One region of the Paenibacillus sp. FSL R7-0313 genome, then DNA from elsewhere that is predicted to be linked to it. Evidence: predicted binding sites of a transcription regulator. Region 1 holds the regulator's gene; each other region holds the start of a gene.
What was found. Region 1 encodes Rex, which represses fermentation and respiration genes when NADH is low (regulators of the CRP and FNR family bind a similar motif). Its sites were predicted from a motif close to TTGTGAAATATTTCACAA; they were not measured.
Positions count from the first base shown of each region.

Region 1 (7,819 bases):
CCAGGTTCGGGAGAACCTGAAGGATACACTGGATCATTACGAAGAGCGTGAAGCGCAGACTCAGATGTTCAGCAGTGTAAGGCAAGCCCTGGATGAAGAGAAACATCTCTTGATCGAAGCTGGAACGGGTACCGGCAAATCTCTAGGGTATCTGTTGCCTGCTATTTACGAAAGTGTGAAACAAGAACAGAAAGTTATGGTCAGCACGCATACGATCAATCTGCAGGAGCAATTGAGAGAGCGGGACATTCCGATGCTGACTCAAGTGGTTCCGTTCCCGTTTAAGGCTGCTGTATTCAAAGGACGTGGACATTACCTGTGCCTGCGCAAATTTGAACACAAAATCAATAAACGTGAATTCGCCACACCTAAAGAGGATTATTTCACAGCCGCTCAGATGATCGTCTGGCTTACGCAGACTGAAACCGGAGATGATGAGGAACTTAACCTTAGCGGACGCGGAGGGGACTTCTGGGAGACGGTACAGAGCGAATCCGAATCATGTCTGGGAAGATCCTGTCCATGGTTCCGTAAATGTTTCTACCATCGTGCCAAACATGAGGCAGGGTTGTCTGATATCGTAATCACCAATCACTCCAAATTATTTACGGATGTGAAAGCCGCGCATCAGCTGCTGCCAGCCTATGAGAGTCTTGTAATCGATGAGGCACATCATCTGGAGGATGTCGCTGGTAAACATCTTGGAATGCATATGAAATATTTCACTTTGGTTCATACACTGACCCGCCTGTTTAAAGACAGTCGTAATGGTCAGCTGCCTATGCTTCGTTCGCAGTTATCCGGGCATGAAAATTCGGTGCAATGGGGCTCCATGGTGGACCAGATGTTCCCGCTCGCTCTTGAGGTCAAGGAACTGTGGGATCGTATGAGCGATGCCTTGTTTGGTCTGTTGCCTGAACGAAGTGATGCTTCACCGGGCGAGACGGGGCAATTTTCACTGCGTCTGAAAGCATCTCAGAAACCTGCAAAATGGCAGGAGTTGCAGGATCTGGAGAACCAGATCTATGTGACTCTGGGCGATTTGGTTCGCAAAGGGGACAAATTGCTGCTTGAAGTGAAAGAGGATCAGGATGATTATCAATCGGATAGTCTGATCACGGACATTACAGGATTACTGAAAGATCTGACCACATTGAAGGAGAATCTACGTTTCTTCATGCGTATGGATGACGCCAAAACGGTGTACTGGATGGAAGCCAGCGGCCAGTTCCGCAGCAAATCTCTCCAGCTGTATGCCGTACCTGTAGATGTCAGTGCACAACTTAAGGATTTGTTTTTTGATAAAAAGAAAAGTGTTGTGCTTACATCAGCTACGCTTTCGGTAGATAAGTCATTCCAGTTCATGATTGAGCAGCTTGGCTTGCAGGAAGCTTCCGAGAATAATCGGTTGTTAACATCAATGCTGCCATCACCTTTCAACTATCGCGATCAGGCACTTCTGGTGATTCCGCGTGATTTCCCGAGTGTGAAGGGCAGTGTGGGTGATGCGCACTTTGTTAATATGCTGGTGCAATCACTCGCAGAGACGGCAATTGCTACGCGTGGACGCATGATGGTTCTGTTTACTTCATACAAGATGTTGCGACAGGTCTATGATCCACTGAAAGAGGCGCTGTCTGGCAACGACATCTCGTTGCTTGGTCAAGGCGTTGATAGTGGAAGTCGTTCCAAATTGACTCGCAGGTTCCAAGATGCCAAAGCAACAGTACTTCTGGGCACAAGCAGCTTCTGGGAGGGTGTAGATATCCCGGGAGAGGCTCTGACCTGTCTCGCTATAGTGCGACTGCCTTTCCAGCCGCCGAATCATCCGTTGGTGGAAGCCAAGAGTGAGTTGCTTCAGGAACAGAAGAAAAATCCGTTCATGAAACTGTCCGTGCCACAAGCGGTCATTCGTTTCAAGCAGGGATTTGGCCGATTGGTGCGTACAGCAAAGGACAGAGGAATTGTCATTGTTTATGATACACGTGTGATTGAAGCGTACTATGGTAAATTCTTTTTATATTCATTACCAGGTCCCAAAATGGAGCATATGCTCACGGAGCAGATGGTTCCACGAATCACCGAGTGGTTGGAAAAACCTGCTAATGAACAAGAATAATGGTTGTTTTGTTCGTTATATCATTGCATGACACTATCGTTTGGCGTTAAACTTTATTAGATATTTCCGTATCCGATTAAAGCAGTTGCACGTAAGAACTTATAACCTAAATTACAAGGAGCATTCTGTATAAAATGTCACGTCTATCATTGAGTTTATACAGAATGCTCATCTTTTCATCTATTATTTTATCGTGGCCTTGGTAAGGGGGAGCAAGAATGAAATCGGATAAAATTTCGGAAGCGGTGGTACGACGTCTGCCTGTATACTTGCGCTATTTGAGCGAGTTGCACCAGCGTGAGGTGGCTACTGTTTCTTCTCAAGAGCTTGGACAAAGGCTGGATCTGAATCCGGCCCAAATTCGTAAAGACCTGGCTTACTTCGGTGATTTTGGTCGTAAAGGGATCGGGTATGATGTATCCTATTTGATCGAGAAAATTCGTCACATTCTCAAAATCGATCAGCAAATTAATGTAGCTCTGGTAGGTGCGGGTAACCTCGGACAGGCCTTGTCCAACTACAACGCATATCTGAAAGACAACATGAAGATTGTTGCTGTATTTGATGCATATGGACCGAAGATTGGTAGTCAAATCAACAGTTTGACGGTAAAACCAATGAATGAATTGACGGAAGCGGTTAAAACGGATAACATCCGCATCGGTATTATTACGGTTCCGGATACGGAAGCCCAAAATGTAGCCGATCAGCTTATTGAATCGGGAATTGAAGCGATCCTTAATTTTGCACCAACAATTCTAAAAACACCGCCGCATATCCGCATTCACCATGCTGACTTTACAACGGATCTGCTTAGTTTGGCCTATTACTTGGAGACTGGAAAGGACGACGAGGAAGATGACAACAAATAGATGGGTAATTCACAACGGCAAATTTGCCGTTAATGAAGGCGGCACAACATGGAACGTTGTTCAAGGATACATGGTTGTTGAGAATGACAAGATTGTGCATATTGGTGAGACATTGCCGGATGGAGACGAAAATTGTACCAAAGTGGATGGAAAAGGATTGTTCTTCCTGCCGGGTCTGATCAATACGCATGGTCATGCAGCAATGTCGTTACTCAGAGGGCACGGAGACGATCTTGCGTTGCAAGTATGGTTGCAGGAAAAAATGTGGCCGATGGAAGCGAAAATGACTTCAGAAGACGTATATTGGGGAACTTCGCTATCGGTGCTTGAAATGTTGAAAGGCGGAACTACAGCTTTCCTGGACATGTACGATCACATGGATCAAGTTGCCAAAGTTGTGGAGCAATCCGGCGTTAGAGCAGCACTGGCACGTGGTGTAATCGGGCTGTGCTCGGAAGAAGAGCAACTGCGGAAGCTGGAGGAGTCGGCAGCGTTTGCACGTGAGTGGAATGGACAGGCAGATGGTCGCATTACAACCGTAATCTCGCCACACGCACCATATACATGCCCTCCTGACTACATAGAGAAGCTTGTACAGGTCGCGAACGACCTAAACCTTCCTCTTCATACACATATGTCGGAAACGCTTCGTGAAGTCGAGCAGAACGTGGCTGATTATGGACTGCGTCCTGTAGCACATCTGGAGAAACTGGGCTTTTTCTCCCGTCCATCCCTGGTTGCACATGCGGTGCATCTGAATGACGAAGAGATTGAGATTCTGGCCCGTCATGATGTGGCTGTATCCCATAACCCGGGAAGTAACCTGAAACTCGCTTCCGGTGTTGCGCGTGTACCTGCGTTGCTGAAAGCAGGAGTTACCGTTTCACTCGGAACTGACGGACCAGCAAGTAACAACAACCTGGATATGTTCGAGGAAATGAGACTGGCTGCATTGATCCACAAAGGTGTATCTGGTGACCCGACGGCAGTGCCAGCAGGCGAAGCGTTACTACTCGGAACGTCATATGGTGCCAAATCAATCTTCTTGAACAATACCGGAGCACTCCAGGTCGGCATGAAGGCTGATTTTATCGCCTTGGACATTGAACAGGCACATTTCTATCCACATACAGACCTGATCTCACATACGATCTACTCGGCTTCTGCCAAAGATGTTGAGCACGTATGGGTGGATGGGAAACAAGTGGTGAAACATGGCGAATGTCTGACGCTGGATGAAGAGCGCATTTTGCGTGAGTCTCAATTGGCATTTGATGGTCTGCTTGCTCGTTAATTGCAGGATAGAGCATCATAGGGAAAGGAAGTTCGGCTTTTGAAGAAAAAAAAGAAGTGGATATGGATTTCGCTGCTTGCACTGGTTCTGATTCTGTTTGGACTTCAGCGTTATTACGTCCATGTCACGCAGGACCAGCGCAAGGAAGAAGCGCTCGCAATACAGGCAGCACAGGAGCAACTGGGCATTACATCCTATGATGAATTGCGCAAGTACATCTGGGGAGACAAAGAAGGCTCTGACAACATCTACTGGACCCTGATCGGCAAAAACAAGGATAACCAGGATGTTATGGTCTGGGTTAAATTCGATGCAAACAATCAACCGGCTAAGGGTGCAAACGCTGTACACAGTGAGCTGCTGCAGAATGGCATGTCCGAAGCGCAGATCCGCAATCGCTTCAGTTCTGAAGTTCCTGCCGGCGAGATTAAGCGAATCATGCCCGGAGTTGTGAATGGAATATATGTGTGGCAAGTGTATTATAAAGACGGTACGCATAACCACTATCGTTTTTATCGTTTTAGCAACGGAGAACAGGTGGACCTGGTCTACACACTCCCGAACAGCTAGAACAAATAGAGTGACATAGCTAGAGAATGAATGAAACAAAAGAACCGGCAGACGGATATCCGACTGAACCGGTTCTTTGTGTTGCCCGTAAACTTAAATAATTTAAATAGTTAAAATTAATAATTTATTCATATTTTCGCCTTCGAAATTGTATATACGATGTGATATACTCAGATATGTACTCAAAGTTACATTCAAAACAAATAAACCTGTCGAAATTATCGCAGGAGTCAATGTGCACATATTCTTATATACCAATAAGCCAGTAGGTTGGGCCAAAATCTGGGAGGGGTAATTCACTTGAAACTAAAAGTATTGCCTATTGCTTTAACTGCCGTCATTTCAGCCGTTGTGTTGTTTGGAGGTTGGTTTGTATATCGTCAGGTGGCTGTGCAGAATCCGATTGAAAAGATGGTTACCCAGTACGATGGAGTTAATGACGTTCAATTAACTATTAACCGCAATGACGTACAATTGAAACTGGATCTGCAACCTGATGTTGATTTGGGCAGACTGGTACAATATATTCACAAAGAAGGACAGACCCTGATTGGAACACGATCACTAAAATTGGACGTTGTGGATCATTCCAGTGAAGCACTGGAAAGTTGGTGGGGTGATGCGATGTTTACCGTAGCTCAGGCGATGGAGAACAAGCAATACACCGAGATTACACCAACGTTGTCAAAGATGGCGACCAATGGAATTAAGGTTAATACAGCGATGGATGACAACAATGTATATGTCAGTCTCAGAGACGGAGATGCCAGCAAGTTTATTATTCTGCCGCGTGTGCCCGGTCAGATAGGAGTGTGGCCTAATGCCTAAGTGGACAAAAGAAGTTGCCATCGGATTTTTTCCCGTATTGATTATTTTTCTTGCTTTTACTGGTGTTAATATTGTTCCGATTCTGATTGCAGCAGTGCTTGTCGGAGCTTTGCTGTTCATGATGCAAATGCGTGGCGGGATTACAGTAGGCGCTGCACAGGAACGTAAACGGAAGAAAAAAGGACCTTCCAAGCTCACTTTTGAAGAAATTGGCGGACAGGACAGTGCCAAGCAGGAATTGCGTGAAGCACTTGACTTTCTCATCAAACATGAAGAAATTCGGAAGTTTGGGATTCGCCCGTTAAAAGGGATCTTGCTGACGGGCCCTCCAGGGACAGGAAAAACGTTGATGGCCAAGGCTGCTGCCCATTACACCGATTCTGTTTTTGTAGCAGCATCTGGCAGTGAGTTCGTGGAAATGTATGTTGGTGTGGGTGCCAGCAGAATTCGGGATTTGTTCAAGGACGCGAGAACTCGTGCCACCAAGGAAAATAAGGAAAACGCTATTATATTTATCGATGAAATCGATGTCATCGGGGGGAAACGTGAGGGTGGTCAACAGCGTGAATATGATCAGACCCTCAATCAGCTCTTGACGGAAATGGATGGAATCTATTCTTCCGATACGCCGAGAATCCTTGTTATCGCTGCAACAAACCGCAAAGAGATGCTCGATAGCGCTCTGACGCGCCCGGGACGTTTTGACCGCCACATTCAAGTGGACTTGCCTGATAAGAAGGGCAGAAAGCATATTCTGGAACTGCATGCGGTGAATAAACCTCTGATGAAGGAAGTTAATCTGGAGAAGACCGCAGAAGAATCGTATGGTTTCTCCGGTGCACAGCTCGAAAGTGTGATGAACGAAGCAGCAATATACGCCATGCGAGACGGCCTGTTAAATATCGAACAGCGGCATTTGTCTCTGGCTATTGATAAAGTCATGATGGGTGAGAAGACAGACCGTGAGTCCAGTGTGGAAGAGAAGAAAAGGGTCGCCATTCATGAATTGGGACATGCCATTATGGCAGAACTCGTTCGTCCAGGCAGTGTAAGCCAGGTGGCACTCAGTCCGCGTGGTCAGGCGCTGGGATATGTGCGTCATAACCCTCAACAGGAACAGTTCCTCTATACGAAGCGCTTTCTGGAAGAGCAGATCATGATTGCACTCGGAGGAGCAGCTGCGGAGGAAATGTACTATGGTGGTCGTTCCACAGGTTCACGCAATGACTTCGATCAGGCAACCAATGTTGTACAGACGATGATGGCTTCCGGGTTAACATCACTTGGGATTGTGAACATGGATATGGTCACAACCGAGGAACTCATGCGTGAGAATAAATTAATTCTGCAAGAACTGATGGAACAGACAAAGCGGTTGCTTGAAGAACAACGGACAATTTTCGACAATTCACTCGACATCCTGATTCGTGAGGAAGTTTTGTCCGGCGAGCAATTTCGTTGTCAATTTCGTGACAGTGCCCTTCTACCAGCATAATTTATTTATGCTGGTTATTTTTTTTTACATTTCACTCGTGCTAAGATATTATTATATGTTGGGTCGAAATTTGTAATTTTCGGCGAACAGGGTACAATAGAGAAATAGAGAACCGAAAGGATGGAGCAGAACCATGTTTTTCAAAAAAATAGGAGTTGTCGGCGGCGGTACGATGGGGCAAGGTATTTCCCAGATGCTCGCAGCCAAAGGACTTGATGTGCTTCTCGTGGAGCATACAACACAAAAGCTGGATCATGCATATGACATGATCGAAACCAATCTGGATAAACAACTGGAGAAATGGGCGATTACAAAAGCGGAGAAGAAGTTAATTCTTTCCCGCATTACCAAGGTAGCTCATTTAGCTGAACTTGGAACTTGCGACATGGTCATTGAGACGATTTCAGAAGATCTGGATGCGAAAAAAGCAGTATTCAGCCAACTGGACCAAGTTTGTCCAAGCAATGTCATTCTGGCAAGTAATACATCCACGCTGAGTTTGACCGAGCTTGCAAGCTCGACCAAATACCCAGAGCGTGTTATTGGTATGCACTTTATTCACCCGGTATCCCGGGTTGATCTTGTAGAGATTATTCGTGGACTGAAAACTTCGGATACAACATTCGAAGAAACCAGACGTT
Region 1 is NZ_CP150219.1:3,815,050-3,822,868, forward strand. It holds gene dinG (ATP-dependent DNA helicase DinG) at 1-2,119, shown strand, start outside; gene NSQ38_RS16870 (redox-sensing transcriptional repressor Rex) at 2,338-2,991, shown strand; gene NSQ38_RS16875 (amidohydrolase) at 2,978-4,285, shown strand; gene NSQ38_RS16880 (DUF5590 domain-containing protein) at 4,325-4,855, shown strand; gene NSQ38_RS16885 (hypothetical protein) at 5,156-5,683, shown strand; gene NSQ38_RS16890 (AAA family ATPase) at 5,676-7,178, shown strand; gene NSQ38_RS16895 (3-hydroxyacyl-CoA dehydrogenase NAD-binding domain-containing protein) at 7,312-7,819, shown strand, end outside.

Region 2 (7,819 bases), 970 kb from region 1:
CCAGATCATGAAACCAATCCAGTGTACATTCACTCATATCCATTTTCCCTTTATCATGGCGGTGCTGGGAGGGCAAGCGGTTTTCAAATTCATTCAACCAATTCTCATAATCGTCTTTCTGTAATGGTCTGATTATTAATCGTTCTGTCTCTGAAATATGATCAAATTTTTCAGCTTTTAATTTCAAAACGACATCTCCTCTGGATTGAATTTATGCTCATGGCATAGCACTGAAATAGTCCATAACCACGCTGCGAAACTCTAAAGCGGCTTTGGAAATATATCTGTTTTTGTGCGAAAGTAGAGCAATTTCCCGAACAAGTCTGTGTTCATCTACCTGAAGATATCTAATGCGCTCATGCGGGTTTCTGGCTGTGCTAGGTATAAAAGCAAGACCGATCTCCGCTTCAACAAGGGCTGTTAATCTTGCAGGTTCGTCACCTTCATATACATATTTCGGTAGGAAACCAACGGATTGACATATGGAATCCACCATATCACGAACACCATAGCCTTGTTTTACCCCAACAAACGATTCGTCCTTAAGCTCGGCTAGTTGAATGCTGCTTCGTTCTGCATATCGATGATCCATAGGAACAGCAACTACGATCGGGTCGTCATATAGTATCTGACATTCAATATCTTCACCTTCAATCGGAGGGGAGGAGAGACAAAAGTCCACCTCGCCTCGATGTAGAAGTCTGGACATGTTCTCTAACGAAACCATTTGCACATGGAACTGAATGTCCGGTTGATTTTTGCGAAATTCTCGTAGTATACCTGGCAAAGTACTGGCCGTAGTCACCGCCAATTGCAATGTACCCTGATCTTTGTTGGAGAGGTCGCCTATTTCCCGTTGTCCCTGTTCCAATTCAAATAAGGCTTTTTCAGTTCGGCGAAGAAATGTTCTTCCAAAATCGTTTAGTCGCAGCTTTCTCCCGATTCGATCAAATAAAGGAACTCCCAGGTCTTCCTCTAATCGTTGTATCGTTTTGCTCAGAGAGGATTGCGTAACATGCAGCTTTCCCGCAGCTTCCGTAACATGTTCGCATCGGGCCACCGTCAGGAAATATTTTAGTTGAAGAAGCTCCATATGCAACATCCCTTCATTCCTTCAAGTTCATCAAATCATAACATACAATGCGTTGGAATAAATGAATACTTTCTAGTAAGATGACAGCAGAAGAAGGAGTGATGCACCGATGAATGTTCGAAATAAAGGATTGATGTTAGCTGTTGGACTCGGAATTATGTTGAATCCGTTGAATTCCTCCATGATTTCGGTGGCAATCTCCAGGCTACAACAAGTGTACCAACTTGGTTTTACAGCCGTTTCGTGGATCATTTTATCATTTTACATTGCCAGTGCTGTTGCTCAACCCGTCATGGGCAAGTGTAGTGATTTGTTTGGCCGCAGGAAGATCTTCCTCATGGGTCTTGTTATTGTTTTTGTATCGTCCATGCTAGCTCCGTGGTCTCCCAGTTTTACGTGGCTCATCGTATTCCGGATCGTTCAATCGATTGGCACAAGCATGATGGTAGCCGTCGGAATGGCGATTGTCAGAATTAACGTGACTGAAAAACAAGCCTCCGCCTTGTCCACCTTGGCGATATTCCTTTCTGGAGCGGCTGCAATTGGACCTTTTATTGGTGGAGTTTTGATTCATTGGTGGGACTGGCACAGCATATTCTTCGTTAATATTCCGTTTGTCTTGGCAAGCTTTTGGTTCGCCCGGAAAACAATCCCGAAGGACGAGCAATCTTCCTCTATCCCTGGGCACATGGCCATTCGGCAATGGCTTGCGTTAGTTGATGCACCAGGTATTCTGATGTTTACGGTAGCCTTGGTAGCTCTGCTCATCGGTTTACTTTCAGTAAATTCCACAGGAGATATTTCAACATGGCATCTGCTGACAGGAGGGATCGGGTTAATCACACTTGTCATGTTCATCCGACATGAATTAAAAGCAGCCACGCCTTTCATCCCACTGCGAACGTTTGCCACATATCCCGAGATGACTTGGGTGAATGTGCAATACATGCTGGTAAACATCCTGTTTTACGCACTTTTTTTTGGAGTTCCTACGTATTTGAAACAGGTACGTCATCTCAACGAAGTTCATACAGGAATGAGCATGCTAGCTTTGGGGTTATGTTCAGTCATTATTGCTCCGATCGCAGGGCGCTGGATTGACAGATCGGGATCACGGCCAGCTTTAATCGTATCCGCTTGGTTAATGACCATTGGCTCTGTATTCATCGTTTTCATGAATGAAACTTCTCCAATCTTTGCTGTCATTGTTGCCTTAGCTTTATTTGGCATAAGTAACGGTCTAAACGCGGTTGGCATGCAAGCTGCTCTGTTCAAAAGCACACCCAAAGAAATGATAGGTGTTTCATCGGGGATTTTTAATACATCCCGCTACCTGGGGACCATCATATCATCGTTATTGATTGGTATTGTTATGGGAGATACATTCAATGTGACAGGATTTCAGATGCTTGGAATCATCCTTACGGTATTAGCTGCATCACTGATCATCATGAGCGTACGTCGCGAGGCAGATGCGGTGATTCCAGAGCAAGTAAGCAAGTAAATAAAATAGTGAATCCACCTTGCAATACCACGTTTACACCCAATGAATCAATAGCTCCATTGGGTGTATTTTTTGTTTTTCACCAAGTTGTCAGAAAGAGTTGATCCTTTCTTGAACGTTTAGGGTAGAAGACGTGACTTTGATTGAATTAGGTAAAAATAAAGATATAATAATTTTGATTATTAGGTCTCGCATAGCATTTTCTATGCATTTAATATCAGGAATCAACAGGAGTAATCGCAAAGTACATGTGGCAAGATATCGTTGTAGTGTACTTTGTGAAATTTTTCTCTTATCCTAAACACACGAATTACAGGAACGTCCTAAACTGATATTAAATGCAACCAGTGAGTAGCAGACCTGATCATAAGCAAGAGTTTATCACTACTAAAAATCAACAGAGTTTGAAAGGAGGCAACATAAAGAATGGCTATTGATACGGTGTTATGGAGCAGGCTGGTGACTGGTTTGACACTCGGATTCCATGTTATTTTTGCAACGCTTGGTGTCGGTGTACCTTTGATGATTGCTATTGCAGAGTTCATCGGCATTCGGAAGAAAGATCACCATTACATACTTATGGCAAAGAGGTGGTCCAGAGGATTTGTCATATCTGTGGCAGTTGGTGTGGTGACAGGTACAGCGATATCGCTGCAATTGGCCTTGGTGTGGCCGAATTTTATGAAATTGGCCGGAAATGTTATTGCACTGCCACTATTTATGGAAGTATTCGCATTCTTTTTTGAAGCGATATTCCTGGGCATCTACTTGTACACATGGGATCGGTTCAAAAATCCGTATATTCACTGGATGCTGACTATACCGGTTGTTGCCGGGGCAGGCATGTCTGCTGTTTTTATTACAACAGTGAACGGATTCATGAACCAGCCTGAAGGCTTTGTCATGGAAGCAGGTCAATTCTTGGCAGTGAATCCTGTACAAGCGATGCTGAATACGGCAACGTTCTCCAAAGTATTTCATGTATTAAGCTCGGCTTATCTGACAGGAGCTGCTTTGTTAGCAGGAATAGCAGCCTTTGCGATGCTGAGAAAAGGGGTGTCGGCCTATCACAAAAAAGGCTTGAACCTCATGATGGCGGTTGTGCTGGTCTTCAGTTTATTAAATTCCTTAGCTGGAGATGTATCTGCCAAGTTTTTGGCTGAGCATCAGCCGGAGAAGCTCGCAGCTGCCGAGTGGCATTTCGAGACAGAAAGCGGAGCGGATTTGATTTTATTAGGATGGCTGAATGCTGAACATGAAATTATAGGCGCACTTCATTTGCCCAAAGTGCTCAGCTTCCTTGCTTTTGGAGACTTTAACGCCGAGGTAACCGGGCTGAACGAATTTCCACCAGATGAACATCCACCATTACTTGTGCATTATTTGTTTGATCTAATGGCTGGAATAGGTTTTGCTCTACTCGCTATATCAAGTTTGTACTTCGTGTTTGTGTTTTGGAAGAAACGTAATCAGTTTAACAAGTGGATGCTTCGTATGGTTGCACTCAGTGCACCGCTCGCTTTTCTGGCTGTTGAGATGGGCTGGTTTTATGCAGAGATCGGGCGGCAGCCATGGATCATCCGAGGTTATATGCGAGTGGAAGAGGCCGCTACTTCTTCACCAAGTGTAAGAATTTTATTTTTCGTGTTCTTGCTTCTATACATCGTGCTCGGCGTTATGTGTGTCGTCGTACTGAGACGGTTGTTCAATAACAATCCTGCTGAACTCGAGATGGAGAAATGGTTGAAGGAGAAGCATGATCAATCAGCCAAGAAAGGGGATCAGGCCTGATGAGTTATGAATTGATTGGTATATCCGTACTCTGGCTGTTCTTGTACGGCTATCTTATTGTAGCTTCTATTGATTTTGGAGCAGGTTTCTTCGCCTTTTATGCACGCCTGACAAAGCAGGATCACCTGATTAATCGTCTGATCTCCCGTTATCTATCACCGGTCTGGGAGATCACCAATGTATTTTTTGTCTTTTTCTATATTGGCATCGTTGGATTTTTCCCGGATACCGCTTACTATTATGGCTCCGCGCTGCTTGTTCCGGGAAGTATAGCCGTCATTTTACTTGCTATTCGTGGGTCGTTCTATGCTTTCGAAAATTATGGTTCCAAAAAAAGTATCGTGTATTTGTTCTTATATGGAGCCACAGGGTTGCTAATTCCAGCGTCATTGTCAGTGGCACTGACCCTGTCTGAAGGTGGCTTTATTTTGAAGCAGGGGGATACCGTTTCCCTGGATTACTGGGCACTATTTACGAATCCATTATCGTGGAGCATCGTTGGTCTAGCCATCGTGTCCGTATTGTTCATTAGCGGATCATTTCTCACATTTTACGCTTCTCGGGCAGAGGACCATTCGGCATTGAAGCTGATGCGGAACTATGCTTTGTTCTGGAGCACACCGACCATTATTCTCGCGCTGACTGCATTTATATATTTGGGTCAACACAATGAGCGTCATTTTCAAAATATGATGGATTTATGGTGGCTGCTGGCGCTTTCCGTTGCGTTTTTCATGATTGCCATGTGGCTGTTATATAACGGACGGCGTTACGGATTGGCTTTTATATGCATCATGCTGCAATTTCTTACAGCCTTTTTTGCTTACGGGATTGGGCAATATCCTTATATTCTTGATCCATTCATCACCATTCAGAGCAGCGCCACACCGCCAGCGATGGGTTTTGCACTAGTCGTTGTGTTTATCGGGGGGCTGTGCCTGTTAATTCCTTCTCTTATTCTGGTCTTCAAACTGTTCCTGTTTGATGCGGATTATGTGAAAGGGAAAAAATAAAGGAGGAGCGTTCAATGAAGAGGAGAGCCAAATCCAATCTGATCTCGCAGCAAATGTCTTTACAACGAAAAAACAGGCTTCTCCTTGCGATCATATCGCTGGCGCTTGGTGTAGCTATAATAAGTCAGGCCACCTTGGTGGCTGAAGCAGTCCAGCGAATCTTTGTAGAGAAAGCTTCCTTTTCATCCGTGGTTCTGTTACTGGGCCTATTGCTGGCTGTCATGGCTGTACGTGCACTATTGTCGTATGGAAACGGGAAAGTGGGCTTGCATATGGCAGCACGCGCCAAGACGAATATGCGAGCATCTGTATTGCAGAAGCTGACCCGCGCTTCCATGCCTTCAACCCTGAGTGGACAGACGGGAGGAAAGGTCAGTGTTGCTTTGGATGCTGTGGATGAAGCCGACAGTTATTTCAGTCAGTACATGCCGCGTATGATGGAAGCCGCGATGATCCCGATTCTGATTCTGGTTGTTACATTTACGCAGCACGCCAACACAGGCTGGATTATGCTGTTTACGGCACCGTTTATCCCGCTGTTCATGATCTTGGTTGGGCTCCAAACGAAAAACAAATCAGAAGAAAAATACGCGCAACTTGCCGAGTTTTCCGGTACGTTTCTGGATTCGCTTCAAGGGCTTGTTACGTTAAAAATATTCGGACGGGCTAAACGTCAACAGCAGGAGATTGAACGCAGCAGTCTGGGATATCGTGATGCCACCATGGGCATTTTGAAAATTGCATTTACAAATACGTTTATGCTGGAATCGATCGTGATGTTAAGCATTGGTATTGTTGCGCTTGAACTGGCTATCCAGTTACTCGTTTTCAAATCGATGAGCTTCCACACGGCCTTTCTTGTGTTGTTACTCGTTCCTGAGTTTTACAGTCTGTTGAAGAATACAGGAACGGCTTTTCACAGCGGGCGAACCAGTATCGGGGCCATTCGCAAGGTGGAACAGATGCTTGAGGAAACAAGTATCAAGAGCACACAAACGGAGCCTGAAGATGGATCGGATCAAAGCGAATTAACCGATATCGATGCAATTGCAAAGACGGAAGAGCTTCGTACAGCTCGTGCCAAGTTGATCACTATGCCACCAACCATTGAACTGAACGATGTTCGATTCCAATACACAGCTGATTCCTTTGGACTTGAGACAGGACAGATCTCGATTGGACCGGGAGAACAGATTGCTATTGTAGGCAAAAGTGGATCAGGTAAAACCACGCTGCTCCATCTCATTGCTGGTTTGCTGAAACCAGATTCGGGAGCAGTTCTGGTTAACGGAAGCCAGCTTTTGCAACATGATGAGGCTGCATGGTTCGAACGTGTTAGCTACATTACACAGCATCCGTATATTTTTGCAGGTACATTTGCCGAAAATATCGCGATTGGCGCGGGTCGGAACGTCTCCAGAGTTGAAATTGAGCAGGCAGCAGAGGAAGCAGGACTTGCTGGCGTTGTTGCACAATTGGAGCAGGGACTGGATACGTTTGTTGGTGAAGGTGGCCGGGGGTTGTCTGGTGGGGAAAAGCAAAGACTTGCCTTGGCACGTGCTTTTCTGAAGCGACCAGCTGTCATTTTGTTCGATGAACCCACAGTAGGGCTGGATCTACACACCGAGCGGGTATTACAACAATCCATTGCGGCATTAGCCAAAACGGCAACGATGATTACGGTGGCGCACCGTTTATATACAATTCAACATGCAGACAACATTTTGTTTATGGACAATGGGGTATTGGTGGATTCAGGACATCATGAAGCGCTTCTGGCGCGCCTGCCTCAATATGCGGAGATGGTGGATGTACAACGGAAAGGAGGGTTAGCATGAATGAGCTGACGATTCTGTCAAAAGCGATGATTCAGGAGCGCAAGGATATTCTGCTTTCGATATTGGGCGGATTTATCGCCGGCATAGCAGGTGTAGCTCTCTTTTCCGCGAGTGGTTATATGATATCGCAAACGGTATTTGCGCCACCGCTGTACACCTTAATTGTACTCACCTCCATGGTCAAACTGCTTGGTTTCCTTCGAGCGGCGAGCCGCTACGGAGAACGATTGTATTCGCACAGGGCAACATTCTCCATGCTGAGTCGCTTGCGGACGTCCTTTTTTGCCAAACTGATCCCGGTAACGCCAGGTATATTGAACAAAAACCGAAGCGGGGATCTGCTTGCGCGGATCGTGGGTGATGTGGAAAGCTTGCAAAATTACTTTTTGCGGGTCGCGTATCCACCCATCATGGTCGTTATGGTGTTTTTGGCTACCATGCTGTTCACTTCGGCCTTTTCGATCTGGATTGCGTTTTTATTAGTACTAGGTATGCTGATTACGGCATTTGTTGTACCAGGTATTGTCTTGTTAGGTCAGCGAAAAATACACGGACGTGTCCGACAGCAACGGGCCTTGCT
Region 2 is NZ_CP150219.1:4,782,954-4,790,772, reverse strand. It holds gene NSQ38_RS20790 (GNAT family N-acetyltransferase) at 1-187, opposite strand, end outside; gene NSQ38_RS20785 (LysR family transcriptional regulator) at 218-1,093, opposite strand; gene NSQ38_RS20780 (MFS transporter) at 1,203-2,597, shown strand; gene NSQ38_RS20775 (cytochrome ubiquinol oxidase subunit I) at 3,024-4,388, shown strand; gene NSQ38_RS20770 (cytochrome d ubiquinol oxidase subunit II) at 4,388-5,401, shown strand; gene cydD (thiol reductant ABC exporter subunit CydD) at 5,416-7,239, shown strand; gene cydC (thiol reductant ABC exporter subunit CydC) at 7,236-7,819, shown strand, end outside.
Region 2: the regulator Rex is predicted to act here: its motif matches at 2,874-2,891, upstream of NSQ38_RS20775 (cytochrome ubiquinol oxidase subunit I).

Region 3 (7,819 bases), 2.1 Mb from region 1:
CAACAGTGGCTGAGAAGAAGGTGGCTCCGTTGCCCATGTCAGACAACCGGTTGGACGTGAGCGAGTTCGCTCGCTGCTTCTTGCCGTCCCCGTCCCACCATAAGCCTTGGCTTATGACGGTTCCCGGCAACATGGCTTCACTTACCTTGGCAGTAAGTTCGATGCGCCCACGATCATTCCATACGACCACTGCATCTCCATCCTCCACGTTTCTACGGATGGCGTCCTCGGGGTGTATCTGCAATAGAGGCATCTTTTCCAAACGTTGATGTTTGGCTGAATTGCCAAAGGTGGAGTTCAGGAAATTATGGTTTGGCGGTGATAGGAACATCAATGGATACGTATCGGCAGGTCCAGCCGGATTCTCCCCATCATATCCTTCAACCAAAGCACTATAAGTAGGGAGCGGTGGAAGACCTCTCTGTTCCATTGTCTCTGAGTACAATTCAATTTTGCCTGAAGGCGTGGGCAGCTGATCCAGAAATGCAGCATGTGGCGTCATATCCAGCTTCACGAATCGGTGCTGCTTCAGTCCCTCCAACGTGACTCCATTCATGTAGGGGTTGCCTGTGTCCTGGAGAGCGTACTCAATCATCTGTTCCGGCGTTTCTCCGAAGATTGCAGGATCGTACCCCATAGCCTGCCCAAGCAGTGAGAACAGTTCCACATTGCTCTTGCTCTCCCCAATCGGTGCAATTACCGGCTCTTGCAGATGAACGTACTGATGCCAATAAGAGGTGTACAGGTCCGTCGCTTCAAAGGAAGATGTGGCTGGCAATACGATATCTGCATATTTCGCCGTATCCGTGATGAACAGATCATGCACAACCGTGAACAGATCCTCCCGTGCAAAACCTCGCTCCACCCGCTCGGTATCCGGCGCCACCACCAGTGGATTGCTGCAGTAGACCATCATGGCCCGGATCGGCTGCTCTGCTTCCAGCAATGCTTCACCAATCCGGTTCATATTCACCACTCGCGGCTCCGGATTCTGCCGCAGCTCCGGACGTTCCAGCGCGTCGCTATTCGTGCTCGCATAGCCGTTGGTACGAACGGCACCGCCGCCTTGCTTCAGCCATTGCCCTGTGATGGCAGGCAAGCATGCAACGCTGCGCACGTTCATGCCCCCATTATCATGATGCTGGAGGCCATTGCCGATGTGAATATGAGCTGCCTGTGCGTTGCCGTATAGTTCGGCCAGCTCGACAATGGTTTCCTCCGGCACGCCAGTAATGCGTGCAACACGTTCAGGGGTGTAACTGCGGACATGATCACGCAGTGCCTCATGTCCCACCGTATATTTTTGCATAAACGCTTCATCCGTCAGTCCCCGTTCGAACAGCACATGCATCAATCCTAGCGCCAGTGCGCTGTCCGTGCCCGGATACAAAGGAATAAACCAGTCGCCCCACTGGGCGGTACGATTACGATGAACGTCGATTACGACGATCTTGGCGCCTTTCTTGCGGGCTTTCTCCGCCAAAACAACCTGGTGCATATTCGTACTAACGATATTCCCGCCCCATACCAGGATGAGATCCGCATGCTCCGTATCTTCCGGCACCGTTCCATGGTTGGCGCCCATCGTATATTTCCAGCCGGTATTCCCGGCCGCATTACAGATCGTCTGCTCCAGTACACTCGCACCAAGCGCATTGAAGAAACGTCGGTCCATGCCGTCTACGCCGAGAATGCCCATGTTACCGTAAAAGCTGTAGGGCAGGATGCTCTCCGGGCCGTAAGTCTCGGACAATGCAGTGAATTTGGTCGTAATCTCGCGAATTGCTTCATCCCAACTGATTCGTTCGAACTTACCTTGCCCTTTGGCTCCTACACGTTTCATCGGATATTGTAGACGCTCAGGGTGATACACCCGCTCGGTCATATTTCTGACTTTATTACAAATGGCACCCTTGGTGATCGGATGATCCGGATTGCCTGCCACCTTCACAATTTTACCGTTCTCTTTATGTAACAACAGACCACAAGTGTCCGGACAATCGAGCGGGCATACCGCTGCAAATACCCCATTCTCCTGATCGATCATCGTATGGCTCCCCCTCTTTAAAAAAACTATCCCTATATCATATCTTCTTCGAGGTTATCACGTAAAGAGAACAGTATATTTTCGCCTAATATTAACCGCTATAGCAGCTTTAAATTATTTTCAAAAAAATGTTTTATCGTTTGATTCAACTTCAGAATTCAGGGGTAAATTAAAAACAAGGCATTAGGCTAGTGTTTCCCCACTTCCTCCTCATGCCATATCATGGACCACTCCCGAAATTCGCCATGAACAGGTTTCGTTCCCCCGAACCTTGTCATGGCGAATTTATTTTGCGTTAAACTCCAATAACGTCCCTCATACAAAAAACGATCCCGCCCTGCTCCATCACAGCATATTCGCCATGAACCGAACAAGATCAGAATCGTATTCACTTCTATGTGTATATGATATACGTGTATCGAGTAATGCATTGTAGTGCTATATTCCGCTACGCCTGCTTGCTCAGCATCACTCTACCCTCCGTCTCCACAGGTTCGATCGATGTTGCTACCTCTGGTTTCACTTTCGGCTCAGCTTGGCGCAGGTACACCATCCAGTAAGCAGCGGCTACAAACAGAGCTCCCCCAGTCAGATTCCCGAGCCATACTGGAATGAAATTCATGACATATTGTCCCCATGAATAATACCCCTCGAAGATTGCTGCTGGGATGAGAAACATATTGGCCACAACGTGCTGGAATCCAATGGCCACAAATGCCATCGTTGGAAACCAAATGCCCAGTACCTTGCCACTCATCGTATCTGATGCATAAGATAACCACACCGCCAGCGCAACCAGCCAGTTACAGCCGATGCCAGAGATGAAAGCTTGCAGGAAGCCGTCATGCAGCTTATGCCCAGCCATATCCACCACTTTCGCCAGATATACACCCTCTCCGGTCAGACCAAGCACATGTCCAAACGCGTACGCAACAAATAAAGCTCCAACAAAGTTGCCAATCGTCACTAAGGTTAGATTTTTCAACATGCTGCCCGCGGATAATTTCCGTGCAATCGTCGCGAGTGGAACAGCCATCATATTTCCCGTCAGCAACTCGCCACCACCGATGAGTACCATGATCAATCCCACTGGGAACACCGCTGCTCCAATCAGATTAACCAGACTCCCCCACTCTGCCGGAGCAGACGCAATCACCCGAATATCCAGTAGAAAACCCAGCGCGATAAAAGCCCCTGCCAGAAAACTGAGCACCAGTACAGAAGACACCGGATATTGAGCCTTTTTCATACCTGTTTGCGTCGTATATTGTGCAACCTCAAGAGGTGTTTTTGCTGCCATATCATTCATCCTCTCCTTCATTGTTCATCGTTTGGGAAAACAACCTAAAACACTTAACTTTGCGCTTAAACCCTATCACAATTGTATCTCGGTACCACGTAAAACTTTGTGCAAATTATCACAATCTCATTTATAAAAATCGTTATTAAATTTGTCATTCAATGACTATGACAGCAAGAGATATGCGCATGTTACTATGTACCTCCATACAAATATCAAAAAGACTGACGATATGTTCGCCAGTCTTTTTGCATCTTATGAGTCAGATGTTTATATACTTATCTACTTTGATTCCTAGCCGTGCTATTGAGTCACCTATACTGTTTGGTTATACTCTCTGTTTAAGCATCTATTCTGCTTCCTTACACCATTGCTGGTGCTTTTACTTCTATTGGAGGCAGTGCTTGCAGACCCGCCGTGTTCAGGAAGTTCCACGGTTTGTTGTAATGTGGCTGGAAGAAGAAGTCGATGAAGGCCAGCTCATCTACGGTCATGTTGTTTTGGATGCAGACCGAGATCGTATTAATCGATTGGGTCATATCCACCTGAGACATCACCTGTGCTCCGACGATCCGACGAGTTGCCTGCTCATATACCACTTTAAGCAACAGTTTTTCAGCCGTTGGCATGAATTCCGGACGGTAGCTGTCTTCCAGTACGACAGCTTCCACAATCAGACCTTCTTCAGCAGCAGACATTTCCGTCATGCCTGTACCCGCGATATTTTGCTCATAAATTTTGATACCCGATGTGCCTTGTGTACCCATATACGGTGTCGTAGGACGAACCAGGTTACGGGCTACGAGTGTACCCATCCGCACGGCGTTAGTCGCCAGTGGAATGTACGCTGCTTTACCTGTCGGGTTGTAATGAATAGCACAGCTATCACCCGCAGCGAAGACGTCTTTTTGACTCGTTTGCATATATTTATCCACGACGATTGCACCGTTCGGCAGCATATCCACTTGGCCTTTGAGCAGCTCTGTATTTGGACGGAAACCAATGCACAGAATAACCAGATCGGTTTCAAACTCCCCTTTGGACGTGATTACCTTGGTCACTTTGCCATTCTCTCCAGTAAATTTCTGTACCGTTTGACCGAGAGCCAGCTTGATACCGCGTCCAGTCAGCGTTTCTTCGATTGCATCGGTGAATTCAGGGTCCAGGTATTTGTTCAAAATCCGGTCCACACTGTCGATCAGGGTAACTTCCTTGCCGTTCATCTGGAACGCCTCAACCAGTTCAACGCCGATATATCCTGCACCCACAACGGTAACGCGTTTGGCATCTTTGGCTTTTTCAATAATCGTGTTGGAATGATTGTAGTTTTTGCAAAGTAAAATGTTGTCCATCTCAATGCCTTCAAGTTTCGGAACGACAGGCCATGAACCCGTTGTCACGATCAGTTTGTCAAACGTATCTTCAAATTCTTCCCCGGTTTGCAGGTTTTTAGCCCGAAGGGTATGACCCTTGGCATCAACTGCTGTAACTTCATGAAGCATCTTGGTTACAACGCCGAGATCTGCCAATTGATTAGGCGAAGAATAGAACAAACCGTCAGGGTCTTTCACAACTCCACCTACGTAGAGCGCAATGCCACAAGATAGGAAGGAGATATTGTCATTGCGCTCATACACCGTGATGGTAGCATCCGGGTACAATTTGGCGGTGTTTACGATGGCTGCGGTCCCTGCGTGTGTACATCCGATAACTGCGATTTTCATTAAAAGTTCCTCCTCGAAATATATAAATGAGTTTTGAATATAAGGTTGTTTTATTTGTGAAATATTTCACTTCTTAATCAATACTGTGTATGTGATTTATTTCACTTTATACACTCATTATAATGTGATCTTTTTCACATTGCAATAGGTTGAGCAAAAAAAGTTTGTTGAAAGAGGGGATTCCCATGTATTCAAGCCTTTCTTCCCTTCATTTTATTGATTTCATTTTCCCCGGATTCGAGTCAATTTATGCTATGCAAAGGCTTCCGCGTTCCCTGTATGGACGCATAAAGTTAGAAGCGTGCCCTGCATTCATGTTTTACTTGTACAAAAAATAAATGGCTTCAATTTTAATTACAGGGTTGATTTTTAAAATCGTAAGCGCTTACAATAATATCAATCCTTTAAATGGATTTTATGTAAATTAAACACCAAATCTCATTTCATTCAGGAGGCGTTCATTTGAAGAAACGTTCAATGCCTGTCGTATTCCGCATGGTTCCCGTTACGCTTGCCATCACTATGATGACAACTGGATTAGCCATCCCCTCTACTGCTGCTTCTGTCGATTCTCCACCCGTTACGATTAAAACGGAGGTTCTGTCCTCCAAACTCCCAGCAGGTGCCGATGTGTCTTCACTGCTTCAAAAGTTCAGGGATGTCAGTCATTTTGCAACTGGCGATCTGGTCAAAGATACGGCCTATGCCCTAAATATCGTTTCGTGGCAAATGCCGCACGGTGGATTTTACAAAGACATGGAAGAGCAATATGCAGCCCCTTGGGATGGTGTAACAGCACGATCAGGCTGGAAAGATCCAAATGGCATTGAACTTGGTACGTTTGATAATGATGCGACAACTTCCGAAATCCGCTTCCTGGCAGACATGTATGAGAAAACAGGCAATCTGGCCTTTAAGAACAGTGTTCGTAAAGCCGTAGACTTTATCCTGGTCTCCCAATATCCGTCCGGCGGATGGCCTCAGGTCTATCCCAAACGCAGTAATTACTCCGACGCAGTGACTTACAACGACAATGCCATGGTGCAAACAATGGTTTTGCTAGATGATATGGTTGAGCGAAGAAGTGGGTTTAACAACGATATATTGACCACCAATGACCGCAGCAAGCTCAAGAAAGCTCTGGACAAAGGAATTGATTATACACTGAAAGCACAAATTATCAATGATGGTTCGCCCACCGTTTGGGGTGCACAGCATGATCCTGCGACCTACGCTCCTGTGCCGGGCAGAGCGTATGAACTAGCCTCCAAGTCGGGATCAGAGTCGGTGGCGATTACTGCTTTTCTCATGTCCAGGCCCCAGACTCCCGAGATTGAACGAGCTGCGAAAGGGGCTCTGCGTTGGTTCGATACGGTGCGAGAGAATGGCACCAAGTATAACCGGCAAGGACCCGTGTATTTTGAACCGGATGCGGGGAGTGTGATCTGGTACCGTTTCTATAACGTGGAAGAAGATGTGCCTTTCTACGCGGATCGGGATGGACTGAAGTATATGAACATTCTGGACATCAGTGAGGAACGCAGACACGGCTACTCTTGGGCCGGAAGCTATGCTCTTAACCTGCTTAAGCTGGCCTCTGATCAAGGCTATTACACGCTAAGCAAGCCCTTGCCTTGATCCTGGAACCAACCTCTACCTACTGATAGATAAAGCCACGTCGTATACGAAGTCAATTAAAAAAAGCCTATCCTCGTTTATGCAAGGATAGGCTTCTCAACGTTCATGTATTAACCGAGCAATTTCTCGATATCTGCAATCATGGTCTCCGGGGATTCTTTCGGTTCAACACGACCTACCACTTCACCTTCACGGTTCACAAGGAACTTGGTAAAGTTCCATTGGATGTCGCTTGTTTCGCCTACGCCGGGTTGTTGCTCCTTCAGGTATTGGAATAGAGGATGTGTTTCCTCACCATTCACATCTACCTTGGCGAACACCGGGAAATTCACACCATAGTTAATCTGGCAAAATGATTCGGCTTCCTCACTTGTACCTGGCTCCTGCCCTCCAAACTGGTTACAAGGGAAACCCAGTACAACCAAGCCTTGATCGCGATAACGATCGTAGAGCTTTTGCAATTCACCGTATTGTGGGGTCAGTCCACACTTGCTGGCTGTATTGGCAATGACCAATACCTTACCTTGATACAGATCCAGTGAGACTTCCTGGTTCGCGGTAGTTACCGCCTGATATGAATATACGGACATGACTGATTCCTCCCATGACATATGTTGGTTTGGACTGTTGCGAGCACGTTGGCATAACCAATGAACCTACAGCCTGTCTTATTATTATAAACCTGATCGGATGCGATTACCAAATTTCGGATCTACCCATATCCCTTTGCTCCCGACTCACTTCAACCTGACTTGGCAGCCACAATCGCATCGTACCGCTCTTGCCGCTCGGCCTTGGTCAGTTTGGGACAGCTGTAACAGTAGTTCTGACCACCGTACACCTGATAGTGCAGGCAGCATGTCGGCTTCATTAGCATGGTCTCTCCCGGTTGATGGGGATTAGCAATCTCGACCGGTTTGAAGGATAACAAATTCTTACGCAACCCAAGAATCTCCGGTGGCAAGGCGATGACATGCTCATACCCCTGAATTACAGCTTCTCGTTCCGATTCCGTAATGTCCATCTTTACCACCGTCGTCTTGAACCATCTCAGGATGGATGCAAGCTGTGCCCACATCTGTCCCGTGTTTGCTTCTCCGGCAAGGGCCA
Region 3 is NZ_CP150219.1:1,713,475-1,721,293, reverse strand. It holds gene NSQ38_RS07590 (molybdopterin oxidoreductase family protein) at 1-2,047, opposite strand, end outside; gene NSQ38_RS07585 (formate/nitrite transporter family protein) at 2,496-3,347, opposite strand; gene NSQ38_RS07580 (FAD-dependent oxidoreductase) at 3,710-5,071, opposite strand; gene pelA (pectate lyase) at 5,534-6,709, shown strand; gene NSQ38_RS07570 (glutathione peroxidase) at 6,820-7,299, opposite strand; gene NSQ38_RS07565 ((2Fe-2S)-binding protein) at 7,452-7,819, opposite strand, start outside.
Region 3: the regulator Rex is predicted to act here: its motif matches at 3,454-3,471, upstream of NSQ38_RS07585 (formate/nitrite transporter family protein).

Region 4 (7,819 bases), 200 kb from region 1:
AAAGCCAGTGGCAAGCTTGCTTATCACGTACTGGAAGCCATGCATTCATTCCAGCGTTCTTCACTTGAAGGCAAGCACATACATCTGGAAAGCAGCTATGATTCTTTTGCAGTAACTCGCACAGTTCAAACTGAGATTGAAACCGTGGAATCCCACTAGTCTGAGCAATAAGTGTTCGAAGCTTGATGCTCTTGCGAGTGAAGCAGAATAACCAGTATTCTTACGTTCAATTTCAGGATAGAAACACTCTCGATTTTCCACACTAATCAAACAGGCATGTGATCTGAACGGTAATTGTATACAGTTCAATATTCATGAATTCAGCAATCATACGATATCTAATCCAGGGAGGAATCGCACTTGAAACTCGGCGTATTTTTGGTACTATTCGGAGGACGTAAATTGGAGGATGCTCTTGATTATGTAGCATCCAAGGGATTAAAAGCAGTAGAGATCGGAACAGGCGGACATCCAGGCAATGCACATTGTAAGCCAGATGAGTTGTTAAGTAATCCTACAGCATTGAAAAACTTCAAAAATGCAGTGGAATCACGTGGTTTGACGATCAGTGCACTGAGCTGTCACGGTAACCCGCTACATCCGCAAAAGGATATTGCCAAAAGATTCCACGATGATTTTGTTAAAACGGTAGAACTGGCTGAGAAGCTGGAAGTACCTGTAGTGAATACATTCTCAGGTTGTCCGGGAGACCATGAGGATGCCAAATATCCGAACTGGCCTGTTGCACCATGGCCAAATGACTTTCAGGAGATCCTGAAGTGGCAGTGGGAGAACAAAGTTATCCCTTACTGGACAGAGTGGGGGAAATTTGCAGCAGATCGTAACGTAAAAGTTGGATTGGAGCTGCACGGTGGATTCTCCGTTCATACTCCAGCAACGTTGCTGAGACTGCGTGAAGCAGCAGGTGAAGTGATCGGAGCCAATCTGGACCCAAGTCACATGTGGTGGCAAGGTATTGATCCGGTTCAGGCAATTCACATCTTGGGACGTGAAGGAGCCATCCATCACTTCCATGCCAAAGATACAACGATTGATCCGGTAAACGTGAACAAACACGGTGTAACGGATATGCAGGACTACACCAATATGCTGGATCGGGCTTGGCAGTTCCGCTCGGTTGGTTATGGACATGATAACAAGACTTGGGCAGATATTATGAGTGCCTTGCGTCTGGTCGGATATGATTATGTAGTAAGTATTGAGCACGAAGACGGTCTGATGTCGGTTGAAGAAGGATTCTCTAAAGCCGTGCAAAATCTCCAGCAAGTATTGATTGAAGAACCGCTGGGCGATATGTGGTGGGTTTAGAGCTACACTAGGGGGAAATTGAATATGATTAACGTCACCATTTGGAATGAATTTGTCCATGAGAAAATTCACGATGAAGTAAGGGAAGTCTACCCGGATGGTCTGCATCGAGCACTGGCTGACGGACTTGGCGGCGAAGGCTTTGCTATTCGTACAGCTACACTGGATCAGCCTGAACACGGATTAAGTGATGAAGTGCTGAATTCCACAGATGTGCTCATATGGTGGGGACATATGGCACATGATCGCGTAAGCGATGAGATCTCACAGAAGGTCGCGCAGCGAGTGCTGAACGGCATGGGAATGATTGTGCTCCATTCAGGTCATTTCTCCAAACCATTCAAAGCGCTGATGGGAACCAGCTGCGATCTGAAATGGCGTGTAGCTGACGAGCAGGAAATTGTATGGTGTGTTAACCCATCTCATCCGATTGCGGATGGCATCGAGGGCAAGATTGTATTGGAAAAAGAAGAGATGTACGGTGAATTCTTCGATATTCCAGTACCGGATGAACTGGTGTTTGTAAGCAACTTCCAGGGTGGAGAAGTATTCCGGAGTGGATGCACGTTCCGGCGTGGTGAAGGTAAAATCTTTTATTTCCGACCAGGTCATGAGACGTATCCGACCTATTACAAACCGGAAATATTAAGAGTGATCAGCAACGCTGTGAAATGGGCATATCCTGCCCGCAGCTTTAAGCCGGAATTTGGCAAGAGCGAACCTGTAAGACCATTTGGTGGCGTGCTGGTTTAATTTACTAATTGCTTCGTGAAAGATATATATATATAATTTCAATTAACCTTTACACAATAACGGAGAGGGCAGAAATAACTTGAAGAAGCGGAGCGTGCGCCTTTATCCCCGGATTTTCCCTTTAGAAAGGAATCAAAAAAATCTGGGGATAACAGCGATCGGAAAGTTGTTCTGACGTCGTAGTGGTAGTGTAAATATTCTTTAGGTGAACTTATACGAATAATGTATACGAAGGAACCCTTCTCCGAGTCAATGATGACTGTGGCAGTTGGGTTCTTTTTGGGTAAGATAGTACTATGGGGAAGTTATACGATATTTCCCATGGTTACGACGCAGCGTGTAATGTATACTGGGATGTATGATCCATTTTGGATGTTATGCTTCTAAAATTTAAACTTTTTAGTTGCAGACGTTTTCTTTGAAGCTTAAATATGTTATTATGAAATATACTAACAAAATGTAAGTTGATTTGAGTGATCTCTAAAGAGGTGATTAATGTGGAAGGTCAAGACTTGCGGATGTGTCCGCGTTTTGAGACGGCGTTTTCTTTTTTGGGCAAACGCTGGAATGGTTTAATTATTCAAACATTGATGAGTGGTTCGAAGCGATTCAAGGATATCTCCAATTTGATCCCGTCCATGAGTGACAAGATGTTATCCGAACGGATGAAAGATCTGGAGAGTGAAGGTATTCTGGTTCGTCACGTCTATCCCGAGACGCCGGTTCGTATTGAATATGAACTGACGGATAAAGGTAGAGCGCTCCAGCCTGTCATGAATCAAATTCAAGACTGGGCTGAGAAGTGGGTTGACTAACGTATAAGTATCACCCACTTTCGTTGCATGAATGACATAGACTCCTGATTTCCGTGGAAATCAGGGGTTTTTGTCTTAAGTATAACGTGGATCGGCGTTTTTCTCTTGGGCTATGCACAAGTTGTCATGAGTTGTAGTATAATCTATAGAAAATGGCCACAGACGGCCGGAGCGAAGGAGGCCCACTTGTCATGAGAGAAGAAAGCTTATCCCGTGAAGTACGCTACGGCAAAAAAGATATTGCAGAACTTGAGAGCGCATCCATTCAGGTACATCTGATTTACAAAAAAGCTGCGGAGTTGTTTAAGCGCACAGCATATTCCCGTTCGGTTAAGGATGATCTTGCCGAAGTGAATACGCATTCTGTGAACAGCGATGGTCCGAGATTAGCTCCGGCGGTGCTGCAAAAATGGATTCAAACGTCCAGGGGCTGGAAGTGTATCGGATGTGAGCTGGGACAACCTGATTCAACGACTTCTCAGATGGAGGAAACCATCCATGGTAAACGGTTGGTTCTGGATGTGGGAGAAGGTCGGTTGGTTCAGGCAGAAATGCTGATTCAGGCGGTTGTCTGGTCTCAATATGAGAAGATTCGAATGTTTGCACCATGGCTTGGTGATGAACCCTTTTATAGCGTGCAGGAACTGGATGTCATTGCCCGTTATATTGTGCCTACCTATTTCTCGGAACGGCCTTTGCATGAGCAAGGCAAGGTATTCAAGGTCCATCAACAATATGGGCAGATTCCGTTGTATCAGGAGTATGTAGACGCACCTTCATGTTGCGTGCAGGTGGACGGTGGATTGCTTGAAGGGCGATTGATGACGGGTGTATACGTATCTGAGGAGCAGTTCTTCGGGCTTAATCCATATCTGAAAGATGGCGATGGAGGACGGACATACATGCAGGCTAGTGTCCAGTGATAACGTAACCAATTCGAACATAAAAATGAATTAGATTGGAGAGCCTGTGTGCAGGCTCTCTTTCTTGTACAAGCCCTATTTGGAGGGGACACCCTATAAAAGTAACGGCTTTGACACTTTTTTTTGCCGAAAGTTGTGCCATAATAGAGGTTATGGACAACAGGGTGAATGATTTTACGCAGGGTGGTGTTACCTACATGATGAAGAAAATCCCCGGTTACATAGGTGTATGTTTGCTCCTACTGGCGATCTTGGCTGGTTGTAGTGAGACACAGCCTTCTGAGCAGCCAATTGTCAAGGAGACAGAAACAGCGAATACAATTACAGTGGCTGTAGATGGCAGTACATTTTTGCCTGATGCAACAAAGTCCATTAAGCGAGATTTTAGTGAGGGTTTGACACTCAAAAAAGCATTACTTAATAGCGGACTGGTAGATTTTACGGCAGATGGCAAACGGATTCAATCCGTCGGAGAAGTTTCTCTGGATTCTTCGCTGAGCTGGGCTGTCAAATTAAATGGCAAGGATATTGAGCAGCAAGATTGGGACATGGAGCTTCATGCCAAAGATGAAGTAATCATTTACGTGAAAGCCGCTGACAGTGGGGGGGATGGCGTTGCATATCAGACAACGTTACTCAAGGTTAGCGGTGGAAACATTATGCCAACCCTTAATCGTCAATATGCCGGCGTCTACGTTCAAGAGTGCACAGTTCGCGATGTGTTGAAGTCCAGCGGCATTGTAAGAATGTCGGAGAACAACAAATTTGTCGTTTCGGTCGAGAATGTCACGCCTCGTATGAATGAGCGGTGGGTGATTATGGTGAATGACAAAGAATTAATGGAAAATGGTCTGGACATGAAATTGAATCCACGTGATGCGGTGAAACTTGAATTGACCAATGCATCCTAAGCATACCAAGAAGCCCAATCTCTTTTTAGAGAACTGGGCTTTTTTTCATTAAATATATAAGCATTATCCGATTAGCATAGTCAAATATTAAATACGACAGATCTCGTTCGGGCAAAGCTCACAGTGACAGATCCCTTGCAGCATCTTCAGATCTTTGATAACAATCATGCCATTGTCGTATTCAATCGCATCTTTCTTACGCAGGTCGCTTAACATGCGGTTTACACTTTCACGAGTGGCTCCAATCATATTGGACAGATCCGTGTGGGTAATTTTTTTGTGAATAATGACATGCTCTCCATGAGGCTCACCATACGAATTCGATAACCGAATGAGGGTGGAGCAGAGTGCACCCGGTTTACCGTATAACATGAGATCCCGGAATTTGGTCTGTGTCAACCGGTGGTGGATGCCCATCCATTTCATAAAGTCGATCGCGAAGTCACAATGCTGGCAGATTAACATCTCCAGGTCTTTATGCTCCAGTACACCGATCTCACTGTCCTCTAATACTTCCGCTGAGAAGCTGTGTTTAGAGCCAAAGAAGGGATCAGCCTGCCCAATCATATCACCGGATTGATACATGTACATGATCAGTTCCTTGCCTTCATCCGTGGATTTGGTGATCTGGGCACGACCCCGTTTCATATAATAAAGTTTGTCAGAGATGTCGCCTTCCCAGTACAGATGTGTACCTTCCGGATAAGTTCTATCTTTCATGGTAACCAGCAGATGGTTGAAATTTGCTTCCGAGAAACAGTTGGTATTACCGCGCTTTTCCAGTACAGTGGTTAGTTCTCTCATAAGTCTATCTCCCCTTTATGTCCATCGGACGACCTTCTGTAATAAGCAGTAGCCTCCGAGGTTCGCCGCAAACCGTTGCCGTCCTGATCAGGGTCATCTCGGCCGGGAGGAAGGACGGTACAAATTGCGGTGGTTCAATTTTTAAGTTCAGTATATACCTAATCTTACCGTTTGAGGGGGAAGGAAAGGAGGCAAAAATGACGAAATTTCAAACATTGTGATTAAATTCACTTTTAATGGAGACGATGAATTTTACAGCCCTATATTTTAAATATGAAGTGAAAATGGTCGTATGAAGGACACTACAAAACTTAAATTAAATTTGTTATACTTTGTGAAAAAAATCACATAATTAAGTTTATTGTCATGTTACGATGTGAATGTAAACGAGAGAGACAAACTAATACGAACCTTTAGGAGGATGAGGGAGATGGCTGTAAAGAACGAAGTCGCCCCAGCAAAAGAACCGACAGCAGGTCAGTATATTCAAACGTTAATTGACAAAGCGAATAAAGCACACGCCGCATTCATGAAGATGGACCAAAAGCAGATTGACCGGATTGTGCAAGCAATGGCGCTTGCGGGTCTGGATAAACACATGATGCTCGCCAAGATGGCCGTAGAAGAAACAGGCCGCGGAGTGTATGAGGATAAAATCACCAAAAATATATTTGCAACAGAATATGTGTACCACAGCATTAAGTATGACAAAACCGTAGGTGTGATTGAAGATAACGAATATGAGAGCTTCCAGAAAATTGCGGAGCCGGTTGGTATCATCATGGGTATTACACCAGTAACCAATCCAACATCAACAACGATGTTTAAAGCACTGATCTCCATCAAGACGCGTAACCCGATCATCTTTGGTTTCCACCCATCTGCACAGAATTGTAGCCGGGAAGCTGCCAAAATCTTGCTGGAAGCGGCTGTGAAACATGGTGCACCAGCAGATTGTATTCAGTGGATTGATGATCCTTCCATGGATCGTACAAACGAACTGATGAATCACAATGATGTGGCTCTCATTCTGGCAACAGGCGGATCAGGTATGGTACGTGCAGCGTATAGCTGTGGTAAACCTGCACTGGGCGTAGGACCGGGTAACGTTCCTTGCTTTATCGAGAAAAGCGCAGATATCAATCAGGCAGTGACGGATTTGATCCTGTCCAAATCTTTCGATAACGGCATGATCTGTGCTTCCGAACAAGCGGTCATCATTGAAGAACCGATCTTCGATCAAGTGAAGAAAAAAATGATTGCGAATGGCTGTTACTTTGTTAACAAAGATGAAGCAGCAAAATTGACAGCAGGTGCGATTAATGCCGAGAAATGTGCGGTGAACCCGGCGATTGTTGGTCAATCTGCGGTAAGCATTGCGAAATTGTGCGGTATTGAAGTTCCAGCAGGCACCAAAATTCTCGTGGCCGAGATTGAAGGGGTGGGTACCAAATTCCCATTGTCGGCTGAGAAATTAAGCCCGGTACTGGCTTGTTACAAAGTCAAAACGGCAGCAGAGGGCATTGAGCGTGCGGCAGAAGTGGTTGCTTTTGGCGGCATGGGTCACTCCTCGGTTATCCACTCCACAAATGAAGAAGTGATCGGCAAATTCGCAGATCGTCTGCAAACTGGACGGATTATTGTGAACTCACCATCCACACACGGTGCCATCGGGGATATCTACAACACGAATATGCCATCATTGACACTGGGATGCGGATCATACGGACGTAACTCGACTTCTTCCAACGTAACCGCTGTGAACTTAATCAATGTGAAAAGGGTGGCTCGCCGTACCGTGAATATGCAATGGTTCAAAGTGCCGAACAAAGTCTATTTCGAAAAAGGGGCAACACAGTACCTTGCCAAAATGCCTGACATCACACGTGTGGCGATTATTACGGATGCGATGATGGTGAAGCTTGGATATGTGGAAAAAGTAGAGCACTATCTGCGTCAACGTCAAATGCCGGTAGCGATCGAAGTATTCTCCGATGTAGAGCCCGATCCGTCCACAACGACGGTAGATCGCGGAACAGAAATGATGCGCCGTTTCCAACCGGACTGCATTATCGCACTTGGCGGTGGATCACCGATGGATGCTGCCAAAGCCATGTGGTTGTTCTATGAATATCCGGACACGGACTTCAATGACCTGAAACAGAAATTCATGGATATCCGCAAACGGATCTACAAATATCCACGTCTCGGTGTAAAAGCGAAATTTGTAGCGATCCCAACAACATCGGGTACAGGTTCTGAAGTGACATCGTTCGCTGTTATT
Region 4 is NZ_CP150219.1:3,619,385-3,627,203, forward strand. It holds gene NSQ38_RS15880 (Gfo/Idh/MocA family oxidoreductase) at 1-159, shown strand, start outside; gene NSQ38_RS15885 (sugar phosphate isomerase/epimerase) at 361-1,329, shown strand; gene NSQ38_RS15890 (trehalose utilization protein ThuA) at 1,354-2,082, shown strand; gene NSQ38_RS15895 (helix-turn-helix domain-containing protein) at 2,601-2,897, shown strand; gene NSQ38_RS15900 (hypothetical protein) at 3,089-3,820, shown strand; gene NSQ38_RS15905 (hypothetical protein) at 4,018-4,731, shown strand; gene NSQ38_RS15910 (Crp/Fnr family transcriptional regulator) at 4,819-5,535, opposite strand; gene adhE (bifunctional acetaldehyde-CoA/alcohol dehydrogenase) at 5,966-7,819, shown strand, end outside.
Region 4: the regulator Rex is predicted to act here: its motif matches at 5,868-5,885, upstream of adhE (bifunctional acetaldehyde-CoA/alcohol dehydrogenase).